DNA from 4 places in the Geobacillus zalihae genome. Region 1 is predicted to be linked to each of the others. Evidence: riboswitches for the same ligand, from Rfam matches in the RefSeq annotation. Region 1 holds a riboswitch; each other region holds the start of a gene.
What was found. A riboswitch is a leader RNA that binds a small molecule or an ion and turns the genes downstream of it on or off. The one in region 1 is predicted to bind S-adenosylmethionine.
Positions count from the first base shown of each region.

Region 2: it holds a riboswitch for S-adenosylmethionine, as region 1 does, so the genes downstream of both, QWV57_RS06535 (hypothetical protein) here and metK (methionine adenosyltransferase) in region 1, are expected to answer to the same signal.
Region 3: it holds a riboswitch for S-adenosylmethionine, as region 1 does, so the genes downstream of both, QWV57_RS02290 (phosphoadenylyl-sulfate reductase) here and metK (methionine adenosyltransferase) in region 1, are expected to answer to the same signal.
Region 4: it holds a riboswitch for S-adenosylmethionine, as region 1 does, so the genes downstream of both, QWV57_RS15245 (methionine ABC transporter ATP-binding protein) here and metK (methionine adenosyltransferase) in region 1, are expected to answer to the same signal.

Region 1 covers NZ_CP129217.1:2,874,621-2,881,840, reverse strand. Annotated here, with positions in the region: gene pckA (phosphoenolpyruvate carboxykinase (ATP)) at 1-932, opposite strand, end outside; SAM riboswitch class I at 1,151-1,265, shown strand; gene metK (methionine adenosyltransferase) at 1,395-2,606, shown strand; gene QWV57_RS14495 (gamma carbonic anhydrase) at 2,629-3,177, opposite strand; gene QWV57_RS14490 (tetraprenyl-beta-curcumene synthase) at 3,516-4,625, shown strand; gene mnmM (tRNA 5-(aminomethyl)-2-thiouridylate-methyltransferase MnmM) at 4,683-5,270, opposite strand; gene QWV57_RS14480 (YtzC family protein) at 5,699-5,962, shown strand; gene QWV57_RS14475 (hypothetical protein) at 5,981-6,145, shown strand; gene QWV57_RS14470 (MDR family MFS transporter) at 6,356-7,220, shown strand, end outside.
Region 2 covers NZ_CP129217.1:1,262,203-1,269,422, forward strand. Annotated here, with positions in the region: gene glpK (glycerol kinase GlpK) at 1-1,243, shown strand, start outside; partial or broken gene QWV57_RS06515 (ABC transporter permease) at 1,482-1,901, shown strand; gene QWV57_RS06520 (ABC transporter permease) at 1,918-2,820, shown strand; gene QWV57_RS06525 (RNA-guided endonuclease InsQ/TnpB family protein) at 2,904-4,013, opposite strand; partial or broken gene QWV57_RS06530 (ABC transporter substrate-binding protein) at 4,178-4,987, shown strand; SAM riboswitch class I at 5,049-5,153, shown strand; gene QWV57_RS06535 (hypothetical protein) at 5,235-5,558, shown strand; gene QWV57_RS06540 (VOC family protein) at 5,574-5,957, shown strand; gene QWV57_RS06545 (PaaI family thioesterase) at 6,058-6,540, shown strand; gene QWV57_RS06550 (hypothetical protein) at 6,575-6,817, shown strand; gene QWV57_RS06555 (PaaI family thioesterase) at 6,801-7,217, opposite strand.
Region 3 covers NZ_CP129217.1:449,031-456,250, reverse strand. Annotated here, with positions in the region: gene QWV57_RS02300 (low molecular weight protein-tyrosine-phosphatase) at 1-202, opposite strand, end outside; gene QWV57_RS02295 (DUF1128 domain-containing protein) at 552-776, shown strand; SAM riboswitch class I at 906-1,010, shown strand; gene QWV57_RS02290 (phosphoadenylyl-sulfate reductase) at 1,136-1,843, shown strand; gene sat (sulfate adenylyltransferase) at 2,117-3,277, shown strand; gene cysC (adenylyl-sulfate kinase) at 3,290-3,901, shown strand; gene cobA (uroporphyrinogen-III C-methyltransferase) at 4,050-4,826, shown strand; gene QWV57_RS02270 (sirohydrochlorin chelatase) at 4,837-5,583, shown strand; gene QWV57_RS02265 (acylphosphatase) at 5,672-5,956, shown strand; gene QWV57_RS02260 (arginase family protein) at 6,123-6,890, opposite strand; gene QWV57_RS02255 (YojF family protein) at 7,056-7,220, shown strand, end outside.
Region 4 covers NZ_CP129217.1:3,004,719-3,011,938, forward strand. Annotated here, with positions in the region: gene sufD (Fe-S cluster assembly protein SufD) at 1-878, opposite strand, end outside; gene sufC (Fe-S cluster assembly ATPase SufC) at 896-1,675, opposite strand; gene QWV57_RS15225 (carboxymuconolactone decarboxylase family protein) at 1,929-2,291, opposite strand; gene QWV57_RS15230 (hypothetical protein) at 2,469-2,660, shown strand; gene QWV57_RS15235 (MetQ/NlpA family ABC transporter substrate-binding protein) at 2,779-3,630, opposite strand; gene QWV57_RS15240 (methionine ABC transporter permease) at 3,646-4,314, opposite strand; gene QWV57_RS15245 (methionine ABC transporter ATP-binding protein) at 4,304-5,332, opposite strand; SAM riboswitch class I at 5,420-5,529, opposite strand; gene QWV57_RS15250 (ISLre2-like element ISGsp3 family transposase) at 5,762-7,129, opposite strand.

The DNA of each region.
Region 1 (7,220 bases):
TCGTCGTAATTCGGCACCCGCGTCGCGTCATCGAGGACGACGTTTTCGAGCACCGCGCCGAAGCCGATGGCGTCAAAAATTTGCGGCTCTTTCTCGCGCGATAGGTTGATGCATTTCGCATAGCAGCCGCCTTCGATGTTGAAAATACCGCGGCTTGACCAGCCGTGTTCATCATCGCCGATCAAGCGGCGGTTCGGGTCGGTCGAGAGCGTCGTTTTTCCCGTTCCCGACAAGCCGAAAAAGAGGGCGACGTCGCCTTCCTGGCCGACGTTGGCCGAGCAGTGCATCGGCAGGATGCCTTGTTCCGGCAGCAAATAGTTCATCACCGAGAAAATCGATTTTTTCATTTCGCCGGCATACTCGGTGCCGCCGATCAACACGGTGCGCCGTTCAAACGAGATGATGATGAACGCTTCCGAGCGCGTGCCGTCGACTTTCGGGTCGGCTTTAAAGTTCGGCGCGCAAATGACGGTGAATTGCGGCTCATGCACGGCGAGCTCTTCGGCGTTCGGCCGAATGAACAGCTGATGGACGAACAAGTTGTGCCAGGCGAATTCGTTGACGACTTGAATCGGCAGCCGGTATTTCGGATCGGCGCCGGCAAAGCCTTTAAACACGAACAGTTCATCTTTCTTCATTAAATAGTCGAGCACTTTGTCGTACAGTTTATCAAACGTCTCCGGAGACATCGGCTGGTTGACCGCTCCCCAGTCGATCGTTTGCTTCGTTGACGGTTCTTCGACGATGTATTTGTCTTTCGGCGACCGCCCTGTGTACTTGCCGGTCGTGACCGCGACGGCTCCGGTGTGCGTCAGCCGTCCTTCGTTCCGCTGCAGGACTTTCTCGACGAGCTCGGCGACGGACAGTTGATGATGCACGTACGGTTTTTGCAGCAATACATCAAGCTTATTCGTCATGTTTGCGATCCCCATATTCAAAACCTGCCTTCTTTTTGAAATCACTCTTGAAAATAGTATAACACATTTTTATTAATAGTCCATACTAATTGTGTGGGTTTTTCAAACTTTATTTTGCCCAATGTGTCGATTTCCTTGAGGAAAGAATTTTCTCGGCTGGAAATGATAAAAAATGAATTTTGATAGTTGACTTTGCCGATTCCATTGCGATAAGATAAGTCATTGAACGGATACTCTTATCCCGAGCCGGTGGAGGGACAGGCCCGATGAAGCCCAGCAACCGTCACAACTGTACATGTGTGAAATGGTGCTAACCTGTGGCAAGGCGCAGTCCTTGAACGATAAGAGTGAAAGGAAGCAATACGATTGCCATGACCTTTCCTCAGCCGTTACAGGAAAGGTTTTTTATATTGCGAAGGGAAAAAGGGAAATGAGTTCCGTGTTGCCACATTATGCCAAGAGGAGGAAACAAACCGAATGTCAGCCAAACGCCGCTTGTTTACTTCAGAGTCTGTGACGGAAGGACATCCGGATAAAATTTGCGACCAAATTTCTGACGCCATTTTGGATGCCATTTTGGAAAAAGATCCGAACGCCCGCGTCGCCTGCGAAACGAGCGTCACGACCGGGCTGGTGCTCGTGAGCGGGGAAATCACGACATCAACATACGTGGACATTCCGCGCATCGTCCGCGATACGGTCCGGGAGATCGGCTACACGCGCGCCAAATACGGATTTGACGCCGATACGTGCGCGGTGCTGACGTCGATTGACGAACAATCGCCGGACATTGCGATGGGGGTGAACCGGGCGCTTGAGGCGCGCGAAGGTCAGATGACTGACGAGGAAATTGAAGCGATTGGCGCCGGCGACCAAGGATTGATGTTTGGGTTCGCCTGCAATGAGACGGAAGAATTGATGCCGTTGCCGATTTCGCTTGCGCACCGCTTGGCGCGCCGATTGGCGGAAGTGCGCAAAACGGATGTCTTGCCGTACTTGCGGCCGGACGGGAAAACGCAAGTGACGATCGAATACGATGAAAACGGCAAACCGGTGCGCGTCGATACGATCGTCGTTTCCGCGCAGCACCATCCGGAAATTACGCAAGAGCAAATCGAGCGCGACATTAAAGAACAGGTCATCAAGCCGGTCGTGCCCGCAGAGCTGCTTGATGAGAACACGAAATACTTCATCAACCCGACAGGACGGTTTGTCATCGGCGGTCCGCAAGGGGATGCTGGGTTGACGGGGCGCAAAATCATCGTCGATACGTACGGCGGCTACGCCCGCCACGGCGGCGGCGCGTTCTCGGGCAAAGATCCGACGAAAGTCGACCGCTCGGCGGCGTATGCGGCCCGCTATGTCGCGAAAAACATCGTCGCGGCAGGACTGGCCGACAAATGCGAAGTGCAGCTTGCCTACGCGATCGGCGTCGCCCGCCCAGTTTCGATTTCGATCGATACGTTCGGCACCGGCAAAGTGTCGGAAGACATTTTGATTGAGGTCGTGCGCAACAACTTCGATCTCCGCCCGGCGGGCATCATCAAAATGCTCGACCTTCGCCGCCCGATTTACAAACAGACGGCTGCTTACGGCCATTTTGGGCGTACGGACATCGACCTGCCGTGGGAGCGCACCGACAAAGCCGCCTTGTTGAAAGAACAAGCGCTGGCGTTGGCGGACAAGTGATGAAAGAAAAAGAGCTGCCTGATCACGGCAGCTCTTTTTTGTTGGCGCACGATGTCCGCTGTTGCTGCAGCGCTTTGTAATACTGCCCTTTCTCGACATATTCGCGGCGTATGCGCTCCATTTCACGGATGTCGTCTTCCGTCAGTTCGCGGACGACTTTCGCCGGCCGGCCGAGGGCGAGCGTGTTGGGCGGAATTTTTTTGCCCGGCGGCACTAAACTGCCGGCGCCGATAAACGCGCCTTCCCCGATTTCCGCGCGGTCCAAAATGATCGAGCCCATGCCGATGAGCGCGTTTTTGCGAACGATGGCGCTGTGCAAAATGACTTGATGGCCGACTGTTACACCGTCTTCAATGATAAGCGGATTGTTTGGACTTTGATGCAAAATTGAGTTATCTTGAATATTGACCCGGTTGCCAATCACCGTTGGCGCCACATCGCCGCGAATGACGGTATTGAACCAAATGCTCGTCTCTTCGCCGATCACGACATCGCCGGTGATCGTCACATAGTCGGCGATAAAGGCGGAGGCGGCAATTTGCGGCGTTTTGCCTTTGTATGGGTAAATCATGGGCGTTCGTTCCTTTCTGCTGCAAAATCGATCGTTCACCATGTATTGTACAACGCTGCGTCCAAATCGCCAACGAAAGTGAGCGCGCCTGATCGGGATTGGTGAAAAACGTTTCGTTTCGCCCGATGAGTGGTTGGGATCGGGAAAGAAGATCCGATTTCACAAAGCTTCTCAACGTGAGAAGAACCGTTGTTGAGCGGTTTTTTCATTCCATCGCCAACCCTTTTATGGTTTGCCCCGGCCGCATTGATGGCAATACTGGAAGACGAGATCGCAGGCTGTTCAGACGCGAAACGATTTTGGTTGCTGATAAGATGGAAATGCTAGGAGACGAGACCATGGTGTTTGCACCTGAGGTGAGCCGATTGAACATTCCGAAAAACCCCATCGCCTTGATGAAAATGGTGTATCGTGACGTGCTTCCGCTTGTCCACCGCGAGCTTGCCTATTGGCGGCGCCAGGCCGAGCGCATTCCCGACCCGGAATTGCGGCGCCAGGCCTTGGCGAGCATCGCTTCGAAAACGTTCCATTGCGAAGGCGGCTCCATTTTGGCGCTCTTGGCCGGAGAAAACATGGAGGATTGCATCCGCTTTATCGTGGCTTACCAGACGATCAGCGATTATTTGGATAATTTGTGCGACCGCAGCACTTCGCTCGATCCGCTCGACTTTCGCGCCTTGCACGATTCGATGCCGGACGCTTTGACGATCGGCGCGGAGCCGTCGAACTATTACCGCCATCGCCGCGAACAGGAAGACGGCGGCTATTTGCCGGCGCTCGTCCGCACGTGCCAAGAGGTGCTCGAGACGGTGCGCCATTATGAGACGATCGCCCCATTTTTGCATGAATTGGCCGGATATTATTGCGACTTGCAAGTGCATAAACATGTCGAAGCGAGCGATCGGGTGCCGCGGCTGGAGAAATGGTTCGCGCAATACAAAGACGCCTTGCCGCCGATGGAATGGTATGAGTTTTCCGCCTGCTCCGGTTCGACGCTCGGCATTTTCTGCCTCGTCGCCTATGCGTTTGGCGAATCGCTGCCGCCGGAGATGGCGAGACAAGTGCGCGACGGTTATTTTCCGTACATTCAAGGACTGCACATTTTGCTTGACTATTTGATCGACCAGGAGGAAGACCGGGACGGCGGCGATTTAAACTTTTGCTTTTACTATCCGAATGAAACGGTGATGCTTGAGCGGCTTTGCCATTTCATCGAAGAGGCCGACCGCCATGTCGGCGCCCTTCCGCACGGCGAGTTTCACCGCCTTATTCACCGAGGGCTTCTTGGGTTGTATTTGTCGGATGCCAAGGTGAAAAAGCAGCGCGGGCTGCGCCGGCTGGCGCGCCGGCTCGTCCGCGCCGGCGGGGCGGCGTCGCAGTTTTTCTATTGGAACGGAAAAGCATACCGCTTTTGGCAGGAGCGGCAAAAACGGCTGTTCTTTTCATAAGGGCGGCCGTTTGCTTGTATTGGCAAGAGCAGTGGTTCGTCGGCGGATCGGACGGAATCAGGCGCCCCCATCCGCCCGATTCTCGAGCGCGAGCAAAAACGGCGGGTTGTTTTGCCGATTGATGAATTCGTATTTCAAGGCATGGACGCGCCGTTGATCAAGAGAACGGACGTAATCAAGGAGCGCGTCGCGTTCGCGCTTTCCTTCCGGATGGCCGTGGTAGACGACAAGAACGATGACGCCGCCCGGCTTCATGACGGAAAGCAACTGGCGGACCGCTTCGATCGTCGATTCCGGCTGGGTGACGATTTGCTTATTGCCGCCCGGCAAATAGCCGAGGTTGAACACCGCGCCGGCGATGCGCCCGTGTACATCGGCGGGAAGCGCCTCAAGCAGTTCACTATGGCTTCGCTCGAACAACGTCGCCCGCCCGCATAGCCCATGTTCCGCGAGGCGGGCGGAAGCGGCGGTGATGGCCTCAGGCTGAATGTCAAAGCCGAACACATGGCCTGTCTCCCCGACGCGTTCGGCCAAATACACGGTGTCGTGCCCGTTGCCGACGGTCGCGTCGACGGCGATGTCGCCTTCGTTGACCGCTTGATCAAGCAAAAAGCGGGCAAACGGCAAAATGTTCATCAAAGCCATCGGTTGGCCCCTCCTTGTGATCGTTTCATCGTTTACGTTGGCAGGCGTGTCGCTGCGCCAAAGATGCCGGATGCCATCGTTTTTCCCTAAAAGACTGGTGATTTAGTGAAAAGTCGCGGAAAACGGACTTTCTTCTCAAATGGGGAAGTCCTGTAACATCAACGCTTCTCTTTCAGCCGAAAACAGCGGGTTCGGCGAAATCGGTCGTTTTTCACCAGTCCTCTAAAGCCTCGCCATCCTCTGCGCCGACGTGACAGAAAACCTTGAGCTGACCGACATCGGCCTGATTGAGCTGAACGAAGATCCCCACGTCGGCATTGTAACAAAAACTTCATGGAAAATCGACCGCTGCCAATCATTGGCGTGATACGGCCGGCCTATGCGGCGCATAGTAAACATGAGGGAATATCACGAAACGAGGTGAGCGCATGGCGACAAGACAATCCGTTGAGGAATTTTTGCAGCGGTGTGAAGATGTGATCCGCTACGCGAAAGAGCAATATACGGAAGCGCAAAAGCAGGAGCATTACAACATCACCGAATACACCAACGCCCAGCAGATGCTCGAGCAGACGGTCATCGATTTGGCGCACTTGGCGCGAAGCTGCAACGCCCAGCAGCGCGAGCAGCTGCATCGGATGCGGCTCCAACTGGAGCAATTGCAAAACGACATGATTTTGCTTGACCGCTGAAACGAGGAGGAACACGACATGAAGCGACGCTTGAAACAAACGAATCCGGAACAAAAAACACCTAGCGGCCAAAACAATAACGATCTTGAGCTTGGTCAAGACTTTGACCCGGTGAAGCTGGCGAAAAAGCAATACGAGGAAACGGGCGGCCAACCGATCCGCTCCAAGCAGCGGAACGGGTGACGACAAGCCAAAGGGGCGGAAGCCGCTCCAACTTGTTCTTCTTTTCGCGCAGGAGCCCCGCTTCAAAAGCCATTGTTTCCGTGGGGAGTTAGTTTGGCAAAAAAGTGGCGGACGCATCGGAACGCTCCGCCTTTTTGATTGCATTTTTTCCTGTTTTCCCCTACAATTATTTCGGAACTCAAAATAAAAGCCAGAAAAGGATGATGACCGATGCCCCGCGCTCTTTGGTGGCTGCTTGTCGGCATGGCGCTCAATGTGACAGGGGCGTCGTTTCTATGGCCGCTAAACACGATCTATTTGCACGAACAGCTCGGCCAGCCGCTCGCTGTCGCTGGTGTCGTGCTCATGCTCAACTCTGGGGGAAGCGTCATCGGCAGCTTGGCCGGCGGCTTTTTGTTTGACCGGATCGGCGGGTTTCGCGTTTTGTTGGCCGGAGCGATGTTGACGATAGCCGCGCTCGGCGGCTTAAGCGTTTGGCACGGTTGGCCGCATTATGCGGTGTTTTTGGCGTTTGTCGGCGTTGGCAGTGGCGTCGTCTTTCCGGCCGCGTCGGCGTACGCCGGGGCGATTTGGCCGGAAGGGGGGCGGCGGGCGTTCAACGCCTTGTATGTCGCGCAAAACATCGGCGTCGCCGTCGGGTCGGCGCTTGGCGGGCTTGTCGCTTCATATTCGTTCTCGCTCGTTTTTTTCGCCAATCTTTTGTTGTATGCCGCGTTTTTGTTTACGGTTGTGGCCGGGCTGCGCCGCGTTCCGCTCTTGCCGCCGCCGAGAAAGAAACGATCCGGAGAAGCGGAAAGAGCGCCATCCCGCGCCGCGGGCTGGGCGCTTGCCCTCCTTTGCGCCGGCTATGGACTGTGTTGGTTGAGCTATGTCCAATGGTCGACGACGATCGCCGCCTATACGCGCGAGCTCGGGATACCGGTCGGGCAGTACAGTTTGCTTTGGACGATCAACGGCGCGTTGATCGTCTTGGCCCAGCCGCTGTTGTCAGCGGTCATCCGCCGCTTCATGCCGACGTTGAAGCGGCAAATCGTGATCGGTTTTCTGATTTTCGCCGTTTCGTTTGCCATGCTGT
Region 2 (7,220 bases), 1.6 Mb from region 1:
GACGACGGTGGTGTGGGAGAAAGACACCGGCAACCCGATTTACAACGCCATCGTCTGGCAGTCGCGGCAGACAGCCGATATTTGCGATGAACTGAAGGCGAAAGGGTATGACCCGCTATTCCGCAAAAAAACCGGCTTGCTTATTGACGCCTATTTTTCCGGGACAAAAGTGAAATGGATTTTGGATCATGTCGACGGAGCGCGCGAACGGGCGGAGCGCGGCGAATTGCTTTTCGGCACGATCGATACGTGGCTCATTTGGAAGCTGTCCGGCGGCCGCGCCCATGTGACCGACTACTCGAACGCGTCGCGCACATTAATGTTCAACATTCATACGCTCGAGTGGGATGAAGAGCTGCTTGATATCCTAGGCGTACCGAAGGCAATGCTTCCTGAGGTTCGGCCGTCGTCAGAAGTGTACGCGAAAACCGCCCCTTATCACTTCTTTGGCGTCGAGGTGCCGATCGCAGGCGCCGCGGGCGACCAGCAGGCGGCCTTGTTCGGCCAGGCGTGCTTTCGGGAAGGGATGGCGAAAAATACGTACGGCACGGGCTGCTTTATGCTGATGAATACGGGGGAAAAAGCGGTGCAATCGAAACACGGGCTGCTCACAACAATCGCCTGGGGGATTGACGGCAAGGTCGAATACGCCCTTGAAGGCAGCATTTTCGTCGCCGGCTCGGCCATTCAATGGCTGCGCGACGGCTTGCGGATGATCAAAACAGCGGCGGACAGCGAAGCGTACGCTGAAAAAGTCGAGTCGACTGACGGGGTGTATGTCGTCCCGGCGTTCGTCGGTCTTGGCACGCCGTATTGGGACAGCGAGGTGCGCGGGGCGGTGTTTGGCCTCACGCGCGGCACGACGAAAGAGCATTTCATCCGGGCCACCTTGGAATCGCTCGCCTACCAGACAAAAGATGTGCTCGCCGCCATGGAAGCCGATTCTGGCATCTCGCTGACCACGCTGCGCGTTGACGGCGGGGCGGTGAAAAACAATTTCCTTATGCAGTTCCAGAGTGATTTGCTTGCCGTTCCGGTCGAACGTCCGGTTGTGAATGAAACGACGGCCTTGGGTGCGGCGTATTTGGCTGGGTTGGCGGTCGGCTACTGGAACAGCCGAGATGACATCGCCGCCCAATGGCAGCTCGAGCGCCGGTTTGAGCCGAAGATGGATGATGACAAGCGAACGATGCTCTACGATGGCTGGAAAAAAGCGGTGCGGGCGGCGATGGCGTTTAAATGATGGAAAAACGCGGATGTCTCGTCATGGGCATCTGCGTTTTTGCGTTTTGGCTTGCACGTTACGGGGCGGAAAAAATGAAACAGCATCGCCCTCCTCTGTTTGTCGAGTAAAGGCGATTTTTTTCGATGCGCATTCAACAAAGCAAAAAAAGCTGAGCGTTTGAAACATTAATATAGTCAAACAAATTTATGTTCTAAATAATCATATATGATAAGGATCAAATTACAAAAAATGTTGAAGCAAGTTGAATCATCTCATGCTTCCGGCTTTATCGGGCGCGCTCATCAACACGGTCGTCACCATTCAATATTTGCGAAGCGAAATCATTGATACGAAAGTGAAAGATTTCGTGAAAACAGCGCGCGCCAAGGGCGTTCCAGAACGCCAGATTTACTGGCGGCACATTTTGCGCAATTCGTTTTTGCCGATCGCAGCGTTTTTAGGCTATGAAATTACGGGTCTCATCGGCGGTTCCGTGTTTTTAGAGTCCATTTACAGTTATCCAGGGCTTGGACAACTGTTTTTGCAGTCGATTATGCAGCGCGACTACAGCGTCGTAACGGCGCTTGTGATGATTTCCGGGGTCGCGACGCTTGTGGGGACCTTGCTTTCTGACATTATTTTAAGTGCGGTCGATCCGCGCATTCGCATTGAGTAAGGGAGGGGCGTGGAATATGAAAATTGAGGTGAACCGTCCTGCTCCAGTTGAAATAGCCTGTGAGAAAAGCCCTTCCGCTCTTTCGATTATGTGGCGGGAGCTCGTCCGCGATCGGCTGGCTCTTGTTTCGCTCATTATATTGTCCGTCATTTTGCTGATTGTCTACGGCGCTTCCATTTTTTTAGACCAAGAGGAAATTGTAAAGGTAGACTTTTTGGCCATTTATTCACCGCCATCGGCGGAACATTGGCTTGGCACCGATTATGGCGGCCGCGATGTGTTCGGCCAGCTGATCATTGGAGCCCGCAATTCCTTTACGATCGGCCTGGCGATTACGCTAATCACAGGTGCGATCGGCCTTGTGGTGGGGCTTGTGGCCGGCTATTTCGGCGGCTGGATCGACAACGTCATCATGCGCATCATCGATTTTATTCTTGTCTTGCCGTTTTTAATGTTGGTGATCGTCTTTGTAGCCATCGTCCCGAAATACAATGTGGCGACGTTCATTTTGATTATGAGCGCGTTTTTATGGACGGGCAAAGCCCGGCTCATTCGCGCCAAGACGCTTGCCGAGCGGGAATTGGACTATGTCAGCGCATCCAAGACGCTCGGGACGCCGGATTGGAAAATCATTTTGTTTCAAATTTTGCCGAACTTAAGCTCCATTATCATCGTCAATTTGACGTTGAACTTAGCTGGCAACATCGGCATTGAGTCAGGTCTTACATACCTGGGGTTCGGGCTGCCGGAAAGCACGCCAAGCCTTGGGACGCTGGTCAGCTATGCGACCAATCCCGATGTGCTGCAAAACAAATGGTGGGTATGGCTGCCTGCATCATTGCTCATTTTGGTGATGATGCTGTGCATAAATTTCATCGGCCAAGCGGTGACATACTCCCACCACCTACGCTTCGCTTAGAGGTGGGGGCTTCTCGGGTAATCCCATCTCATGATGGGAAGTTGACCGAGCGATCCCCGTGTGCCCCACGGTTCGAGGACAAGTTAGACGATCGCCAATCGTTTCATGCCCTCACGTTTGATATTGATGGCCGCATTGACGTCCCTGTCGCTCTCGAATCCACATTCACAGCGGAATGTACGCTCAGAAAGCGATAGAGACTCCTTGACTCGACCGCAGCACGAACACGTTTTGGACGAGGGGAACCATTTGTCGATTTTGATCAGCTTCTTCCCCTGTTCGGCCAACTTGTACTGAAGGAAAGAGGTGAACATGCCCCAGCCGTTGTCATGAACGCGTTGACCGAAATGGAGGGCTTGGGACATTCCCTTCATGTTGAGGTCTTCGATGACCACGCAATCATACCGTTTCGCTAATTTGTGCGACTCCTTATGCAGAAAGTCTTTTCGTTGGTTCGCAATTTTCTCATGCAGCTTCGCTACTTTCAGACGCTGTTTGTGCCAACGATTCGAGCCTTTCTTTTTACGAGACCATTTACGCTGTTCTTTCGCTAATGTTTCCAATGCTTTGCGATAGAATCGAGGATAATTGGCTCTCTTACCCTCGCTATCGACATACAACGTACTCATGGAAAAATCAAGCCCAACAACCGTTTGCACTTCTTTTAGGGCAGGTTGATGTTCGTACTCTGTGAGAATAGAAATATAGTATTTTCCTGTTTTGGTTTTCGTGATCGTACAAGACTTGATGATATGGTGGGCAGGAATCTCCCGATGTTGCTTGAGCTTGATCCATTTCAGTTTGGGCAGCTTGATATAGCCATCTGAAAGCTTGATGTTGCCATTTACCATATTTGTGGTGTACGACTGTTTCGCCTTGCGGTTTTTGAACTTGGGAAATCCAGCGCGGCCAGAAAAGAAGTGTTGAAATGCTTTCTGCAAATTCAATTGGGCGTTTGCCAGCGCAAGGCTGTCCACTTCTTTTAGCCAAGGAAACTCCTTTTTGTACTTGGCAGGGGTCGGAAATGTTTGCTGTTTCAAGGATTCTTGATCGTCCTTGAACTTTTCATACATTTGTATGCGTTCTTCAAGCATTTTGTTGTAAACGAAACGGACACAGCCGAAGGTTTTGGCGAGCCGTTGTTCTTGTTCTTTTGTTGGGTATAGACGGAACTGATAGGCTTTGTTTGCCATATCGACACCACATCACTTCATACCTTGATTTTCGATATATTTTTTCTAAAACTGATTGTATCATAACACACAAAAAAAGAGACAACTTTAGGCTATACCTAACCAAAATTCATCTCCCACTTTCACTTCGTTTCGAAGTGGGAGACTTCTTTCGGAAAGATGTTAAACTCGGTCATTGGGATGCGAAAAAGCAAGAAAATGTGATGGACAATCCGAAATTCCAGAACAAAAAGCTGCGCCAAGCCATGGCGTACGCCATCAACAACCAAGAAGTGGCTGATCACTTGTACCACGGCTTGCGCTTCCCGGCGACCACGCTGATCCCGCCGTCGTTCCCGGGATACCATGACAGCTCGATCAAAGGGTACACGTATAATCCGGAAAAAGCAAAACAGCTGCTTGATGAGGCCGGCTATAAAGATGTGGACGGCGACGGCTTGCGCGAAGATCCGAACGGCAAAAAGTTTACGATCAACTTTTTGGCGATGAGCGGCGGCGATATTGCCGAGCCGTTGGCGAAGTTTTACATGCAATGCTGGAAAGACGTTGGCTTGGATGTCCAATTGGTGGACGGCCGTCTGGCGGAGTTCAACTCGTTCTATGACATGGTTGAAAAAGATGACCCGAAAGTGGATGTTTACGCTGCCGCTTGGGCAACGGGAACGGACGTCGACCCGTACGGTCTGTACGGCCGCAACGTCATGTTCAACTACTCGCGTTGGGTGAACGAGAAAAATGATGAGCTGCTGGAAAAAGGCCATTCCGAGCAGGCGTTTGACAAGGAGTATCGCCGGAAAATTTACAGCGAGTGGCAAAAGCTAATGAACGAAGAAGTGCCGGTCATCCCAACGTTGTATCGTTCCGCCATCTATGCGGTCAACAACCGTGTCGCCAACTTTACGGTTGACCCGAGCTCGAAGCTGACGTGGAAAGATGTCGGCGTCACGTCCGAGCAACCAGAAGTGGCGGAATAAACAAAAAAGCGATTGCTTCTATGGGATTCGATATGGTAACATGAAAGACAAATGATCATACGTCTTATCAAGAGTGGGCGAGAGAACGGGCTTGATGACCCCACAGCAACCTGCCGCCGGCAAGGTGCTAACACCCGCAAAGCGGTCTCGCTTTGGATGATAAGAACGGCTGCCCCCTTTCGCATCATTCCGAGGCGAAAGGGGTTTTTGTCGATAGGGGGTGAAGGGGGAAATAGTGAAGAGGGACATGTCGATCCGAGCTTGCATGGCCGCTCATCTCCGTGCCGCTGCGTTCGCCGTTCATGTCATGCGCTGCGTGCAGGCGGAGCTGATTCGGTTTGACCCTGAAGCGGCGGTTTATGTCGACCGCGGGGGCGGATATACCCACTTGTATGGGAAAGCGCAAGGGACAACCTTTTCAGTGTTGTTGACCGACAGCGAGGCGGACGAATGGAAGGCGGACGGACCGTACGCCCTTGATCGCTACATATGGACAGAGCTTGGGAAAAAAGGGGTTTTTCCAATGCGGATGACGCCGTATTTACAAGCTGTATGGTTAATGGAGTCATAGAAAGGAAGAGGACGAATGGCAGTCAAAAAATTTGAGCATGTCGGCATTCAAGTGAAGGACATCGAGACATCGAAAGCGTTTTATCAAAACGTCGTCGGCCTGGAGCTGCTCGACGAAATGATTCATACGAACGGAACGATGAAATTGGCGTTTTTAGGGATTGACGGCTCGATCGTCGTCGAGCTGATCGAAGGATACAACCCGGATTTGCCGACGGAAGGAAAAGTGCACCACGTGGCGTTTACGGTCGAAGGCATCGAGCAGGAAAAAGAACGGCTTCAGTCGCTCGGCGTCCCGCTAGTGTGGGATGAAATTACAACGCTCCCAAACGGGGCGAAATACTTATTTTTCCTTGGCCCGGACGGCGAATGGATCGAGTTTTACGAGCCGGCGCAATGAACGAAGGGGAAGGCGGCCATCGGTATGGCCGCCTTTTGCCGTGCAAGAAGGAAAATAGGGAGTGCACCGCGTATAGGTAAAGGGGAGAGGAGGAGAACAGATGGAGCCGCAAGTTATCCACGCCATTCAAGACGACTACCCGGATGAATTTGCCTGGTGCTATGGCTGCGGACGGCTGAATGAGCAAGGCCATCATTTCCGCACCGGCTGGGACGGAGACAAAACGGTGACCGTCTATACGCCGCGCCCGGAACATACGGCGATCCCTGGGTTTGTGTACGGCGGGCTGATCGCCTCGCTCATCGACTGCCATGGCACCGGGTCGGCGGCGCTCGCCTTGCATCGGAAAAACGGCCATGAGCCGGGAAGCGGGGAAACGCCGCCGCGCTTTGTCACCGCGTCGCTTCACGTCGACTTTGTCAAGCCGACGCCGCATGGCGTGCCGCTTGTCGCCGTCGGAACGGTGACGGAGATTCACCCGAAAAAATGGCAAGTGGACACCGAGGTGTTCGCCAACGGCGAACTGTGCGCCCGCGGTCAAGTCGTCGCGGTCGTCATGCCGAAAACGTTTGTCCAGGGATGACAAGCAAACGAAAAGCGCCGGAGGGCGGCTGTTTTTGACAGCGCTTTCTCCGGCGCTTCGCTCGTTGCGCTCGATCCCGCTTGGGAAAAAGCGGACATCTTCACAAGTGACATGTTCATCCTTGGATGGCGGGGCGAAACAGGTTGCCGATCGAACGCTTCTAGGCATGGCTGCTGCCAACAGCCCGATTCAGTTGGACCGGTTTGGCGTCTGCCTCGGCGCCAGCGTTTCACGTCCCTTCCATAAACGAAAGCGCTTTTTTACGGTTTATCCATAATCAGCACCGAGGAGGTCGCGCTCGCCACTTCTTTGCCGTTTTGCCGGACGACGGCAGTCACGTAGGCGACAGTTTTCCCGAACTTTTCCACTCGCGCTTCCACTTCAGCTTCCCCTGCCGCCGCGGGGCGGTGAAACGTCGTCTGCAAGTTGATGGACGCGTGCAGCTGGTCATCGCGAAGCAAGGTGGTCACCGCATACGCCATGAGAATATCCGCCGCCGCTCCGACGAACCCGCCCATGATCACCCCGTTGCCGTTGAGGAGCGATTCATGGATCGTCCATACCCCTTTCGCATAGCCGTCCCGGGCTTCCGCCAGGCGGACGCCGATCGTCTCATCGCACGGCGGCGGCGCGCTTTTTCCGGCAATGACGTCATGCAAGTTGGTAATTGGCTTCATCTC
Region 3 (7,220 bases), 1.1 Mb from region 1:
CGGAGTAGTCGATCTTATTTTCCGTCAAAACCCTTCTTGTCCCCACATGCGGCGGCTCACCGACATGCCAGCTGCCTGTTCCCGCCGAATCAACGGCAATCAGACCGTCAAGCCCCCGCTCTTTCACCAAATGACGGAAGACCGCTTCCGCCATCGGCGAACGACAAATGTTTCCAAGACAAACAAACAGCACTTTAATCATCCAAACAGCCACCCCTCTCTCTATGTCCACGGTGCTTTCCACCGTTAGTTTTCCTTCATTTCTTTTCATCTAGCCCTTTTTGGCCCTAAAAGGACGGGGATGTCACGACAAAACAACTCCAGCGGGGGAGCGTGTGCGAATGGGCCAACAACTCTTGCGCGCGTTCACGACAACCATTTTGAAGAAAACGCGGTGTTTCACCAACCTTTTAGACTGGCACTATGCATGTGCACCTACATTTTACCACATCATCCGTTTTTCATCAGAAAAGCAAGCCATGCAATCTCTCCCCATTCTTCCTGCACCTATGGTACAATACATAGTAACTTGCCATGAAAGGAGTAAACGAATGGATTTATCAAAACGGTCGGCGGAAAACGTCGCCTACATGATCGAACAGTTGAAGCAAAAGTTGAAAGTGCTGAACTTGGATGCCATCAAGCCGTCCCATTTTTCCGAGGAATGGTACGATGAGTTGAGAGACATTTACGAGATGGTGATGAAACGCGAGACGTTCAGCCCAAGCGAAATGCAGGCGATTGTCGAAGAGCTCGGAAGCCTGCGCAAAAAATAACGCTCCCATCTGCTGTTAGGCAGGCAATGCAGCTGTTTCGTATAAAAACAATTCCTATCGAAAAACTATGATTGACATTATCGTCAATTGTGCTAAAATTTTAATCAATTAAATGACATGCGTTGCATACGTTGCTCGAGAGTGAGGGAGGAATGGGCTCAATGAACTCCGACAACCTGCCGCCTATAGCAAAGTGCCAATTCCAGCTAAAGAAGATCTTTAGTAAAATAAGGGGCTCCCTTTCTCCCGCTCTTTCTGATTCATGCAAGGAAGGATTTTTGCCGCCGAATTGCCGTTTGGCCGCTATATATCCGACTAATTACGTGGATTTTCTTTGATTTTGTGAGGAGGAGAAACCGATGCTCACGTATGATCAGTGGGAAACGGCGGAAAAACCGTCTTTTCCGTCCGATAATGAAACAAAAGGGGCGCTTGACGTCCTGGCCTGGGCGTATCGCGAATACGGCGATGAGATCGTATACGCGTGCAGCTTCGGCATCGAGGGGATTGTGCTGATTGATCTCATCTCTCGGGTCAAACCGAACGCCGAAATTGTCTTTTTGGATACCGGTCTGCATTTTCCAGAGACATACGATACGATCGCGAAAGTGAAAGAAAAATATCCGTCGCTTCGCATCGTGATGAAGCAGCCGCGCTTGACGTTGGAAGAACAGAAGGCGCAGTTTGGCGACGAGTTATGGAAACGCGACCCGAACAAATGCTGTGAGCTGCGCAAAGTCATTCCGCTGCGCGAGGTGCTGACCGGGGTGACGGCGTGGATTTCCGGCTTGCGCCGCGAGCAATCGCCGACGCGGCGGCATGTCGAGTACATTAACAAAGACGACAAGTTCCGTTCGATTAAAGTTTGTCCGCTCATTCACTGGACGTGGAAAGACGTTTGGAATTACGTGTATAAACACGGCCTTCCGTACAACGTGCTCCACGACCGCGGCTACCCGAGCATCGGTTGCGCCCCGTGCACCGCTCCGGCTACAGATCCGAACGACTTGCGCTCCGGGCGCTGGGCTGGCCAAGGAAAGACGGAATGCGGTCTCCATCTCGCCTAAGGAGAGAACATTGACATGCTCCTTGCCATTGCTTTGATCGCATCCTTTTTCTTCGCCATGAACATCGGGGCAAGCGGCGCGGCGGCCTCGATAGGCGTCGCTGATGAATCGGACGCCATTCCGAATCGTCAAGCTACTGTTTGACAGCGACGTCTATACGGTCATCGCCATCTTGAGCGTCTGCTTGGCGTCATTAGCCTAAAAAAAGAGCGCTTGCCTCATGAACATGGCAGCGGCATTTCACAACATCTATCAATCTAGGAGGTTATGAACATGAGCGTAAGCATCCCGCATGGCGGCACATTGATCAATCGTTGGAATCCGGACTATCCGCTTGATGAGGCGACCAAAACGATCGAGCTCTCCAAAGCCGAACTGAGCGACTTGGAGCTGATCGGAACGGGCGCCTACAGCCCCCTCACTGGTTTTTTAACGAAAACGGATTACGACGCGGTTGTTGAAACCATGCGTCTTTCTGACGGCACCGTCTGGAGCATTCCGATCACGCTCGCGGTAACAGAAGAAAAAGCGAAAGAGCTCGCCGTCGGCGATAAGGCGAAACTCGTTTATCGTGGCGACGTCTACGGCGTCATTGAGATTGCTGACATTTACCGCCCGGACAAAACGAAAGAAGCGAAGCTCGTTTATAAAACGGATGAACTTGCCCACCCAGGCGTGCGCAAACTGTTTGAAAAGCCGGATGTGTATGTCGGCGGGGAGATTACGCTTGTCAAACGGACCGACAAAGGCCAATTCGCCGCGTTTTATTTTGATCCAGCGGAAACGCGGAAAAAGTTTGCTGAGTTTGGCTGGAACACCGTTGTCGGCTTCCAAACGCGCAATCCGGTTCACCGCGCCCATGAATACATTCAAAAATGCGCGCTCGAGATCGTTGATGGCCTGTTTTTAAACCCACTCGTCGGCGAAACGAAAGCGGACGATATTCCGGCTGACATCCGGATGGAAAGCTATCAAGTGCTGCTGGAAAACTATTACCCGAAAGACCGCGTTTTCCTCGGCGTCTTCCAAGCTGCGATGCGCTATGCCGGTCCGCGTGAAGCCATTTTCCACGCAATGGTGCGCAAAAATTTCGGCTGCACGCACTTCATCGTCGGCCGCGACCACGCTGGTGTCGGCAATTATTACGGTACGTATGATGCGCAAAAAATCTTCTTGAACTTTACGGCTGAAGAGCTTGGCATTACGCCGCTCTTTTTCGAACATAGCTTTTACTGCACGAAATGCGAAGGGATGGCATCGACAAAAACGTGTCCGCATGACGCGAAATACCATGTCGTCCTTTCCGGCACGAAAGTTCGTGAAATGCTGCGCAACGGCCAAGTGCCGCCGAGCACGTTCAGCCGCCCGGAAGTGGCCGCCGTCTTGATCAAAGGGCTGCAAGAACGCGAAACGGTCGCCCCGTCAGCGCGCTAAAGGAGGATGGCGATGAGCACGAACATCGTTTGGCATCACACATCGGTCACAAAAGAAGATCGTCGCAAGCGCAACGGCCATCATAGCGCCATCCTTTGGTTCACCGGGCTGTCCGGCTCCGGCAAATCGACGGTGGCCAATGCCGTCTCCAGACGACTGTTTGAGCTCGGCATTCAGAATTATGTCTTAGACGGCGACAACATCCGGCACGGGCTCAATAAAGATCTCGGCTTTTCCGCCGCCGACCGGACGGAAAACATCCGCCGCATCGGCGAAGTGGCAAAGCTGTTTGTCGACAGCGGCCAGTTTGTGCTGACGGCGTTCATCTCGCCGTTTGCCGAAGACCGGGCGCTCGTCCGCCGCTTAGTCGAAGAAGACGAGTTTATCGAAATTTACGTCAACTGCCCGCTTGAAGAATGCGAAAAGCGCGATCCGAAAGGGCTGTATCAAAAAGCTCGCCGCGGGGAAATCCGTGAATTTACGGGCATCGACTCGCCGTACGAAGCGCCGGAAGCACCGGAGCTGACGATCGAAACACACCGTTATTCGGTTGACGAATGTGTCGAGCAAGTGCTCGCCTACCTGCGCGAGCGAGGAATGATCCCGGATGCGAAAACAGACTGATTCCCCCGTCCTCTGCCAAAAAAGAACGGGAGGTCATTTGACAAGGTCGTTTTCATCCCAAGGCAGACCATTTACAATAAAAGCAGCCGAGCATCCATGCCGTTTTCCGGCGGCTGGCTGAATCATGCACGAAGGGGCTGAAACAACGATGGGCAAAGTATATCTTGTCGGCGCCGGCCCCGGCGACCCGGAACTCATTACCGTCAAAGGATTAAAATGCATCCAGCAGGCGGATGTCATTTTGTACGACCGTCTCATCAATGAAGAGTTGCTTTCATATGCCAAGCCGGACGCCGAACTCATCTTTTGCGGCAAGCTGCCCGGCTTCCATGCCATGCAGCAGGAAACGATCAACCATGCGCTCGTCTGGCATGCCAAAAAAGGAAAAACGGTCGTCCGCTTAAAGGGCGGCGATCCGTTCGTGTTCGGGCGCGGCGGCGAAGAGGCCGAGGCGCTGGCCAAACATGGGATCGAATTTGAGATCGTTCCCGGCATCACCTCCGCCATCGCGGCGGCGGCTTACGCCGGCATCCCTGTCACCCATCGCGCGTTCAGCTCAAGCGTCGCCTTTGTCACCGGGCATCGGCGCGACGGAAGTCGTGACGAGATCAAATGGGAAAGCCTCGCCAAAGGCATCGATACGATCGCCATTTACATGGGGGTTCATCACTTGCCATACATTTGCGGCCAGCTGATGAAATACGGCAAAGCGCCGGAGACGCCGGCGGCGGTCATCGAATGGGGAACGACAACGGCTCAGCGCACCGTCACCGGCACACTCGCGACGATCGCCGGAATCGCCGCCAAAGAAAACATCCAAAATCCGAGCATGATCATGATCGGAGACGTCGTCCGGCTGCGGGCCAACATTCAATGGTTCGAACGGTTGCTTGCGTCATCGGCAGCCGCTGAGGCAACATCGTGAGGCGATGGCGATGGAAGCTGTTTTATATGTCAGCCACGGCAGCCGCATTGCCGCCGCGCGCCATGAAGCGGCGCGTTTCGTCGAACAGTGCCGGAGGGTCATCGATATTCCGATTCAAGAGCTATGCTTTGTCGAGCTCGCGGAACCGGACATTGTCACCGGCGTTGACCGTTGTGTCGCCCAAGGGGCGACACGCGTCATCGTCGTTCCGCTTCTCCTTCTTTCTGCAGGGCATGCCAAACACGATATTCCAGCGGCATTGGACATCGCGAGACGGCGCCATCCGTCCGTTGATATCCTCTGCGGCGCTCCGTTCGGCGTCCATGAAGCGATGATCGACATCGTGATCGACCGCATCAGCGAACAGTCCGCACCGCTTGACGGCGAATCGATGATCCTTCTTGTCGGCCGCGGCAGCAGTGATCCAGACACGAAGCGCGACATGTCCGCCATCGCTGCGCTTTTAAAAGAAAAAACGAACGTGCCGCACGTGGACGTTTGTTTTCTCGCTGCCATCCGCCCGACGCTTGATGAAGGGCTCCAACGGGCCCATGCATCGGCGTATCGGCGTGTGTTTGTCGTCCCGTACTTATTGTTTACCGGCGTCTTAATGAAAACGATCGAACGGAAGTTGCAGGGGTTCTCTGTTTCCGACAAAGAGTGGCATTTATGCTCTTACCTAGGCGATCACCCGCGGCTTGTGCTGCTCATTCAACAACAAGTATTATCGCTATCATCCGTAAAAAAAGGAGCTTGAACCATCAAGCTCCTCTTTTCATGTACTTTCCGCCTCATCTATTATATGATGGAAACAGAACAACCGTGATGAAGGAGGACTCATCGGCGTGAAAAGAGTTCATGTCATCGTGGAAGGGCGCGTGCAAGGCGTCGGGTTTCGATACTTCGTCCAACACGAAGCGCTAAAACGGCAGCTGACCGGTTGGGTGAAAAACAATGATGACGGAACAGTGGAAATGGAAGTTCAGGGGGATGAAAGCGCCCTTCAACTCTTTTTGGACACCATTGAAGCCGGAACGATGTTTGCCAAAGTCGCCCGCATGCACATCGAGCCGCGCGATGTCCGCTCCGATGAAAAACAATTTCGCATTATGTACGGGAGCGGCTTTTGACAACTAGGCTCATCCCCTCAAGCAGCGGCCTTCCCGGCTTTTTCGGCCATCGAGCCGGCAGAAGCGCCGGCTCGCTTGCCAAAATCCGAAGGGACAGCGTCTTCCTTGCTTTTCTGATCGCCAAACCAAAAGCGGTTCTGCCTTTCCCACGCTTCTCGCCGCTCGATTACGTCGGCCGCAAATGCGGCGCCGCATAGTGGAAATATGTCTCCAAGATGGCCATGTTCGCCTGCTCATTTTTTCCCCGCGCTTCGCGACAAAGCGGGTCGAACATGTCGACAGCGGAGGGCGGGTATTCGCCGCATATGTCCACGCCGAGCACTTTTTTATGGAATAAAAGCAACCGCAGGCAGGCGAGCAACCGGGATAGCGGAATCACTCCTTGATCCCAGTTCGTGACCGCGTCTTCGCGACGAAGAGCGTCTTTATCGATGCTGATATAGATGCTTCCGGTCGGGATGGCCTCGATGAGCGCTTTTGGCCATTCATCATGATCATCAAATGGAAGAACAGTCATTTTCGGAGATAAACGGAGTTGATGCGAAGAAGCAGTTGGGCCAACGATCACGACTTTTTGCAGCCGCGGATGCTTAAGTGCATAGGAGACCCATGAGCCGCACGAAATGACATCATCCCCTCCTTCAGCATCCGTATGGCGGTCAAAAAGCACAAGCATAAACGGTTCGTTGATTTCTTTAAGCAATAAATACGTGACATAATGGTAGTTGCCGCTGCCGATCAGCACCGCCCCGCGCTTCCGCCGCCGCTCAAGCCGCCGCTCAATTTCAGCAAGCGCCGCTTCGCTGCAATACAAATTCGTCTCCGGCACGTCGGCGAGATCGACCCATTCGTGCGGGAACTGAAACAGCCGCTTTTGCGGCCGGTACACGCCGTCAAAATTCAACACCGTGACACCATTGCCTTGAAACCCCATCGATCATCACCCTTCTTTCGTTGAATCATCATTCAACGCTTTGTAGGTGCGGATGAGTCCAAGATGTGTCTCTTTTTTTATTATACAATAGAAGTCGAAATAGTTCCGCTCACACGCCTCGGTCATGTACAATAATAGAAAAACAAACAGCAAGGAGGGAGCCGCTTGCAACCGATCGACACGGCCGCCGTACAAGAGGCGCTGAATCGTTTTGCCAATCGCGACGTATATATTCATTTGGAAACGACGAACGGAGCATACGCCTCCCATCATAACGATGGCTTTTATTCCGTCGGCGCCTACATCCGCAACGCCTGCATTCGCTTCACC
Region 4 (7,220 bases), 130 kb from region 1:
CGGCTGACCGCGACCGTTTTCGTATCGCCGAACGAGCCGTCGCCGACAAGGCGGGTGATGTTCTCGGAGACCGTGTTGCCGTCATTCATCAGCCCGAGCGCCCATTCGATCCGTCCGTCGCGCCCGGCGATGCCGCGCCGATTGACATACGTCGTTGTGCCTTTTGCCAAATGGTCGACGGCGGCGAAAAAGACGCTTGCGTTCGCTTGGGCAAACACCTCGGCGACCACATTGACGACCGCTTTTCCTTCTCGGCTTGCCGATATATAGTTTTCGACAAACACGACGCGGCTGTTGTCTTCTGCGACGACAATGACATGGTTGAATAGGGCGATATCGTCTTCGTCTTGAATATAGACCGCCTGAAGCGGCGTTTCAATCTCCACGTTTTTCGGGACATAGACAAACACGCCGCCGTTGAGCAGCGCCGCATGGAGCGCGGCAAGGCGGTGCTCATCCGGCTTGACCGCCGTCATCAAATAGTTTTTCAGCAAGTCGCCATGCTCGCGCGCTGCTGTGAAGATGTCGGTGAAAATGACGCCTTTTTCTTTTAATTCATCGGACAGCGACACGTACGCCGGCGTATGGTTGCGCTGCACGTACAAGTTTTTCGTTCCTTCGCCCGCCTCGATGAGCGCCTTGACCGCTTCCGGCAAATCGTCAAGACCATGATACGGCGCGCTGTCGACCGTGTGGCGGGCGAACTCGGTGAAATTCCATTTGTCGATTTTCGTTTTCTCCGGTTTCGGAAGCGGCAGCCGCTCCGCCAGCCGAAGCGCCTCAAGGCGCCGCTCGGTCAGCCAGTCCGGCTCGCCGCGCCCGCTTGAGAACGTGCGGATGTAGGTTTCATCGAATGGGATTTTCGTTTCTGTCGCCATAATCCTCCTCCTAACGCTTACGCTTCTTGTCCGACCGTTTCGTCTTCAATGCCAAGCTCTTTTTTGATCCAGTCGTACCCTTCCGCCTCAAGCCGCTGCGCCAGTTCCGGACCGCCGGATTTGACGATGCGCCCTTGCATCATGACGTGCACGTAATCCGGCGTGATGTAGTTCAATAACCGTTGGTAGTGAGTGATGATCAAACAGCCGAATTCGCTGCTGCGCATTTCGTTGACGCCTTTGGCGACGATTTTGAGCGCGTCGATATCGAGGCCGGAGTCGATCTCGTCCAAAATGGCGATTTTCGGCTCAAGCATCATCAGCTGCAAAATTTCGTTCCGCTTTTTCTCCCCGCCCGAAAATCCTTCGTTTAAGTAGCGGTGCGCCATATCCGGGTTCATTTCGAGAAATGCCATTTTTTCATCGAGCTTGCGGATGAATTTCATGAGCGAAATTTCATTACCTTCGCCAAGCCGGGCGTTGATCGCAGCGCGCAAAAAGTCGGCGTTCGTCACCCCGCTGATTTCGCTCGGGTATTGCATCGCCAAAAACAGGCCGGCGCGCGCTCGCTCGTCGACTTCCATCTCAAGGACGTTTTGGCCGTCGAGCGTCACCGATCCTTCCGTCACTTCATATTTCGGGTGCCCCATAATGGCCGAAGCCAGCGTCGATTTTCCCGTCCCGTTCGGACCCATAATAGCGTGGATTTCCCCGCCTTTGATTTCCAAGTCAACCCCTTTTAAAATCTCTTTCCCTTCCACCGCAACGTGGAGATTTTGAATCGTCAACACTGCCATGCAGCATACCTCCAATTTCTGCTTGAAAATAGTCATCGCTCGCTGTTGACCCAGCGGACGCTCATTCTCATTTTATTCTCATTACAATCTTATAACAAATGAAAAATATGCGCAACTATTCCGCCCCCTTTTTCACTATGTAGACGCAACTAAACGGAGAAAAACAGGAAAAAGGGACAGCGCTTTTTATATTTTACACGAAAACGGGCTGTTTGTACGAGCTTTTGCAAAAAAAAGACCCCGTTGCCGGAGTCTAATGGGCTGTCCGCAGCTCGCGGAGGCATTCCTGCACGAGCGTCACCGCCTGGCTCATCGCCGCCCCGCCGCCAAACGCGGCCGCCACCGCGCATACTTCCAAAATTTCCCGTTCCGACGCTCCTTCGTCAAGGCATCCTTTCGTATGGTAAATCGTGCAATACTCGTCTTGCGCCGCCAAGCTGATGCCGAGGGCAATCAATTGTTTTTCTTTTTTTGACAGCGCTCCCTCGGCAAAGCACGCTTCCGTAAACGCGTTAAACCGCTCGGCCACATTCGGAAGTTTTTTGGTGAACGCCCCAATTCCCTCTTTGTAGCGATGAAGCGCGGATTCGACCGATGCATGTGTTTCGTTGTTCATGATCGTTGTCCTCCTTATTTTGCTTATCCGCTGTTAGTATGGATGAAGGAAAACGATATTAAACAACGAATGGTATTAAAAGCTTGTGGAAACACCACCGTTTCGCCAACATCGACGGAATGTCATGATGAAAACGAACGGTTCTGTTCCACTTCCATCATCATAGGAAAGGGGGGAATGCCATTGATTCGTTGGGTTGTCTTTGCCTTAACCGCCGCTTTCGCTTCGTTTTTGGCGTGGATCATCATCGGCAACACCCTCGGTGAACAAGGAGACGGCGCCTTCAGCTTAACGGCGGTGATCGTCCTGCAAAACTGCGTCATCATCGTTATGCTCGCCGCCGTACTGGCGCGTTTGAACGGCCGATGAAGCAGGTCGGCCGCGGCGCCCTCGGATTCAGAATCGTTTTAACCTTTGCCGCTTTCGTTTCGTTTAAGGGGAGCGGCTTTTTGGAGACAAAAAAAGAAACGGAAGCGAAATGCTCCCGTTATTGGTTGTTTTCCGCCGCTGGAATGACGGCGCCGTGGTATTTTTCTTTGATGAAATCTTGAATTTCTTTCGATTGCAGCACTTCGACAAGCGTTTTGATTTCTTTTCGGTTTTCATCGCCTTTGCGCACCGCCACAATGTTCACATACGGATTGTTTTTCGGCGACTCCACGGCGATCGGGTCTTTCGCCGGGTCCAAACCGGCGTCAAGCGCATAGTTGGCGTTGATCAAAACCGCATCGCCTTCGCCGTTTTTGTAAATTTGCGGCAGAAGTCCAGCATCGACGTCCGCTTTAAATTTCAAATGTTTCGGGTTTTCGACGATGTCGTTGACCGTCGCTTTCGTTTTATCGATGCCCGGTTTCAGCTTAATGAGCCCCTTTTCTTGCAGCATCGATAAAATGCGGCCATGGTCGGCGACCGAGTTGCTCATGATGATCGTCGCGCCGTCCGGCAGTTCTTCAATGCTTTTGTATTTTTTCGAGTATAAGCCGATCGGCTCGATATGAATGCCGCCGGCGTTGACGAAATCATAGCCGTACTCTTTCTTTTGCGATTCCAAATACGGAATGTGTTGGAAATAGTTGGCGTCGATTTGCTTCTCCGCCAGCGCTTTGTTCGGCAAGATGTAATCTTGGAACGTAATGATCTCCAAGTCGATGCCTTTTTTCTTCAAAATCGGTTTCGCTTTTTCCAAAATTTCCGCATGCGGCACGTTCGACGCACCGACTTTCAACTTCACCAATTTGCCGTCTTTGCCGCCTTCCGCGTTGTCGTGATTGTTGCTTCCGCATGCTGCCAAGGCGAAGACGAGAGCGGCGGCAAGGAGCGCACCAAGCCATTTTTTCATCGACTTCTTCCTCCTTTATCGTTTATCGATTTTTGAAGTGACAAAGTCACCGATCAACTGAATGACAAAGACAATGACGAGCACCAACACGGTCGCGACAAACGTCACATCGTTATGGTTGCGCTGGAATCCTTCCAAATACGCCAAGTCCCCAAGCCCGCCGGCGCCGATGGCTCCAGCCATCGCCGTATAGCTGACGAGCGACACCGCCGTCACCGTAATGCCGGAGACGAGCGCTGGAAGCGATTCAGGCAAGAGCACTTTCCAAATGATCGTCCACGTTGAGGCGCCCATCGCTTGGGCTGCTTCGATGACGCCTTTGTCGATTTCGCGAAGGGCGATCTCCACCATGCGGGCGTAAAACGGCGCGGCCCCAATGACCAAAGCCGGCAGCGCCGCATTGGCGCCAAGCATCGTCCCGACGAGCCAGGTGGTAAACGGAATGAGCAAAATGATCAAAATAATAAACGGAATAGAGCGGAAAATGTTCACAAACGCAGCAATCACTGTATTGACAAACCGGTTTTCCCATAGGTTGCCCTTCGCTGTCAAAAATAGAAGCAAGCCAAGAACGATTCCGAGGACGAAAGTGGCCGCCACCGCCACTCCCGTCATATACAGCGTCTCGACCGTCGCCGCCCACATCGTCTCCCATTGCACGTTCGGCAGGAGGTTAGCGAGCATCGTGAATCACCTCCACCGCCACCTGCTGGCGTTGAATATAGTCAAGCGCCCGGTCGATTTCATCCCTCGCCCCGTCGAGGTGCACGAACAGCACCCCATAGGCGCCTTGATGGGTTTGCGAAATTTTCCCTTGCAAAATGTTGACATCGACGGCAAACTGACGCACCACTTCGGTGATGAGCGGCTTTCCGGCTGCCGCGCCGACGAACGTCAGCTGCGCGATCAGCCCGCTCGGGTATTGGCCAAACAAATGGGAAATCGCCTCTTCCGTCTCCTCAGGCTCGATCAGCTGCTTGACGAACCGTTTCGTAATCGGTTGCTGCGGGTTGCGGAACACATGCAGCACTTCGCCTTGCTCGACGATTCGGCCGCTTTCCATCACCGCAACGCGGTCGCAAATTTTGCGGATGACGTGCATTTCATGGGTGATCAGCACAATCGTCAGCCCGAGACGCTTGTTGATGTCAACGAGCAAGTCCAAAATCGCATCGGTCGTCTGCGGGTCCAACGCCGATGTCGCCTCGTCGCACAGCAAGACTTTCGGGTTGTTGGCGAGCGCCCGGGCGATGCCGACCCGCTGCTTTTGCCCGCCGCTCAGCTGCGACGGGTAGGCATCCTCGCGCCCGGAAAGGCCGACAAGCTCGATCAATTCATCCACCCGCTTGTTCCGCTCCTCTTTCGGGACGCCGGCAATTTCAAGCGGAAAGGCAATGTTTTCCCTGACTGTGCGAGACCAAAGCAAGTTGAAATGCTGGAAAATCATCCCGATTTCTTGGCGCGCCTTGCGCAGCTCCCGCCCTTTCACGCGCGTCATATCGCGCCCGGCGACGACCACCCGGCCGCTCGTCGGCTTCTCGAGCCCATTGAGCAAGCGGATGAGCGTGCTTTTCCCAGCGCCGCTGTAGCCGATAATGCCGAAAATTTCTCCTTCGCGAATCTCAAGCGACACATTGTCGACTGCCGTGACCGAACCGTTGGCCGCTTGATAGATTTTCGTCACTTGTTCGAGTGTAATCATCGTTTCACCTTCCTCCCCAAGCGGCAGAGCGCAAAAAGAAAACCTTTCTGCCCGCAGAGAACAGAAAGGTATTGTGCACCATTCCGTCTCTTATCTCTCAAAGCAGGCCGCTTTGTGTGAATTGGCACCATTTCAGCACATGCGCTGACGGTTGCCGGGCTTCATTGGGCACATCCCTCCACCTCTCTTGATAAGAGCGCAACAATCGCCTATTCAATTGACTACGAATGTGATTGTATCATTGTCTGTCGAAGCGTGTCAACATCTTTTTTATCCGAGAGTCAGTCAAGACTTTGTGGAGAACATTTTTTCGGTTCACTACGGGCGTTGTCAATCACTAGTTAGCGAACCATTTTCAGGAATTCATATCGTAAGCGCTTTCGGACTCTCATCCCTCATCTTGAGGCGATGATACGATATTCCATTTTTTTACACCCAACCACCATCCCGGAGCGCCGACAACGCTTGATGGATCGGTGTCCCGGATGACCGCTGCAGACACGGTAGATTCTGACGCACCACATCTGCCCATAACCGTCCGGCCTTCCGTTTGGCCTGTTCGATCCGCTTGGACTTTGTTGAGGCCGAGGCCGCCGTTCGGGTCTCTTCTTCCTCCACCAACTGCCCATTTCTCCGCCAAATCCCGTCGATTCGGGCCGCCATCGCCCTCAGAAACGCCCGAAGCCCTTGGTCTTTCCAGCTGCGGCGGGATTTCACCCGATGCGCAAACCGGCTCATCACGCTCTCGGCGTGGCCCATCGGACGCATGCCGGTCGTCTCCACCCCTTGCTCCGACAGCCACTCCCGATAGTCCCGGATGCATCCCGGCATCGACTCGATCCGGCGGATCATGGCAGCCATCTGCTTCTCTTTCGCTTCGTCCTCCAACGTGCCGACCGCGCTGTTCAGCTCCACGAGAAGCCCCTCTTCGTCTTGTTTCGCCAGCTTCTTCCGCACCTCCCGCCAACGCGGATGGCCGGACAGACACTGACGCAGCTCCCGCGCCACATGAAATCGATCCAGCTGAAAGCACGCCCGCTTCCCAAAATACTCCCGGCAGGCCGTGATCCACGACGCCGCGTCGCCGTTGATGATCAACAGGTCCCGGCACGGATCATAGGCATATTCGTTCATCAGCCACTCTTCGAACCGTTCCCACACGTCTCCCTCCCCTTCATGGAGGTAGTGGCGCCGGTTCACGAGCTCGAGCTGCGAACCGTTTCGTTTCCATCCCTCGTGAACCGCCAGGATTTTCTCTTCTTTCGCCCGTTTCCCTTTCCCCTGGCGGGAAATAAACAGTCCATCCGCCTCCACAAACAGCACCCGGCCGTGCCGTTGGGAAACAGGGCGGTGCAGCGAGACAGGGGCCTCCAGCACCAGTTGGCGAATCGCCTCGTGGCTCATGACCGCATACCCCACGATCGACTCCAACGTACGGGCCGCTTTGCGGTAGGAAGAGCACTCGACGGCCAACTCGACCGCCGTTTCCTCGAGGCAAGGACTGATCGATCGGGCCCCATCAAAGCCTAATTCGGCATCCAGCAAGAAGGTATAGTTCCCCGTTTGCCGGTCATAGTAGTAGTTCCGTCGAAACGTCACTTCTCCAAACAGCGTTTGGATCGTAGTCGGCCGTTTGTCTTTCAGCTGATACCGGCGCTTGTCCCGCGCTTCCGCCAGTTGTTGATCAATCTCCTCCAAAAGGGCCGCCAACAAGACAGCGAACACCTTTTGAAGAGTTCTGACTAATTGTTCCTCCAGCTCTTTTAATAAAGGCCATTCTGTGGTAAGATGTTTCATGGACTCTCTCCCTCCTGTTTTCGGTTGATGTTGACAATCACCATCATAGCAGGGAGAGAGTCCTTTTTGCATGACATTTGCTTTTTTCTAC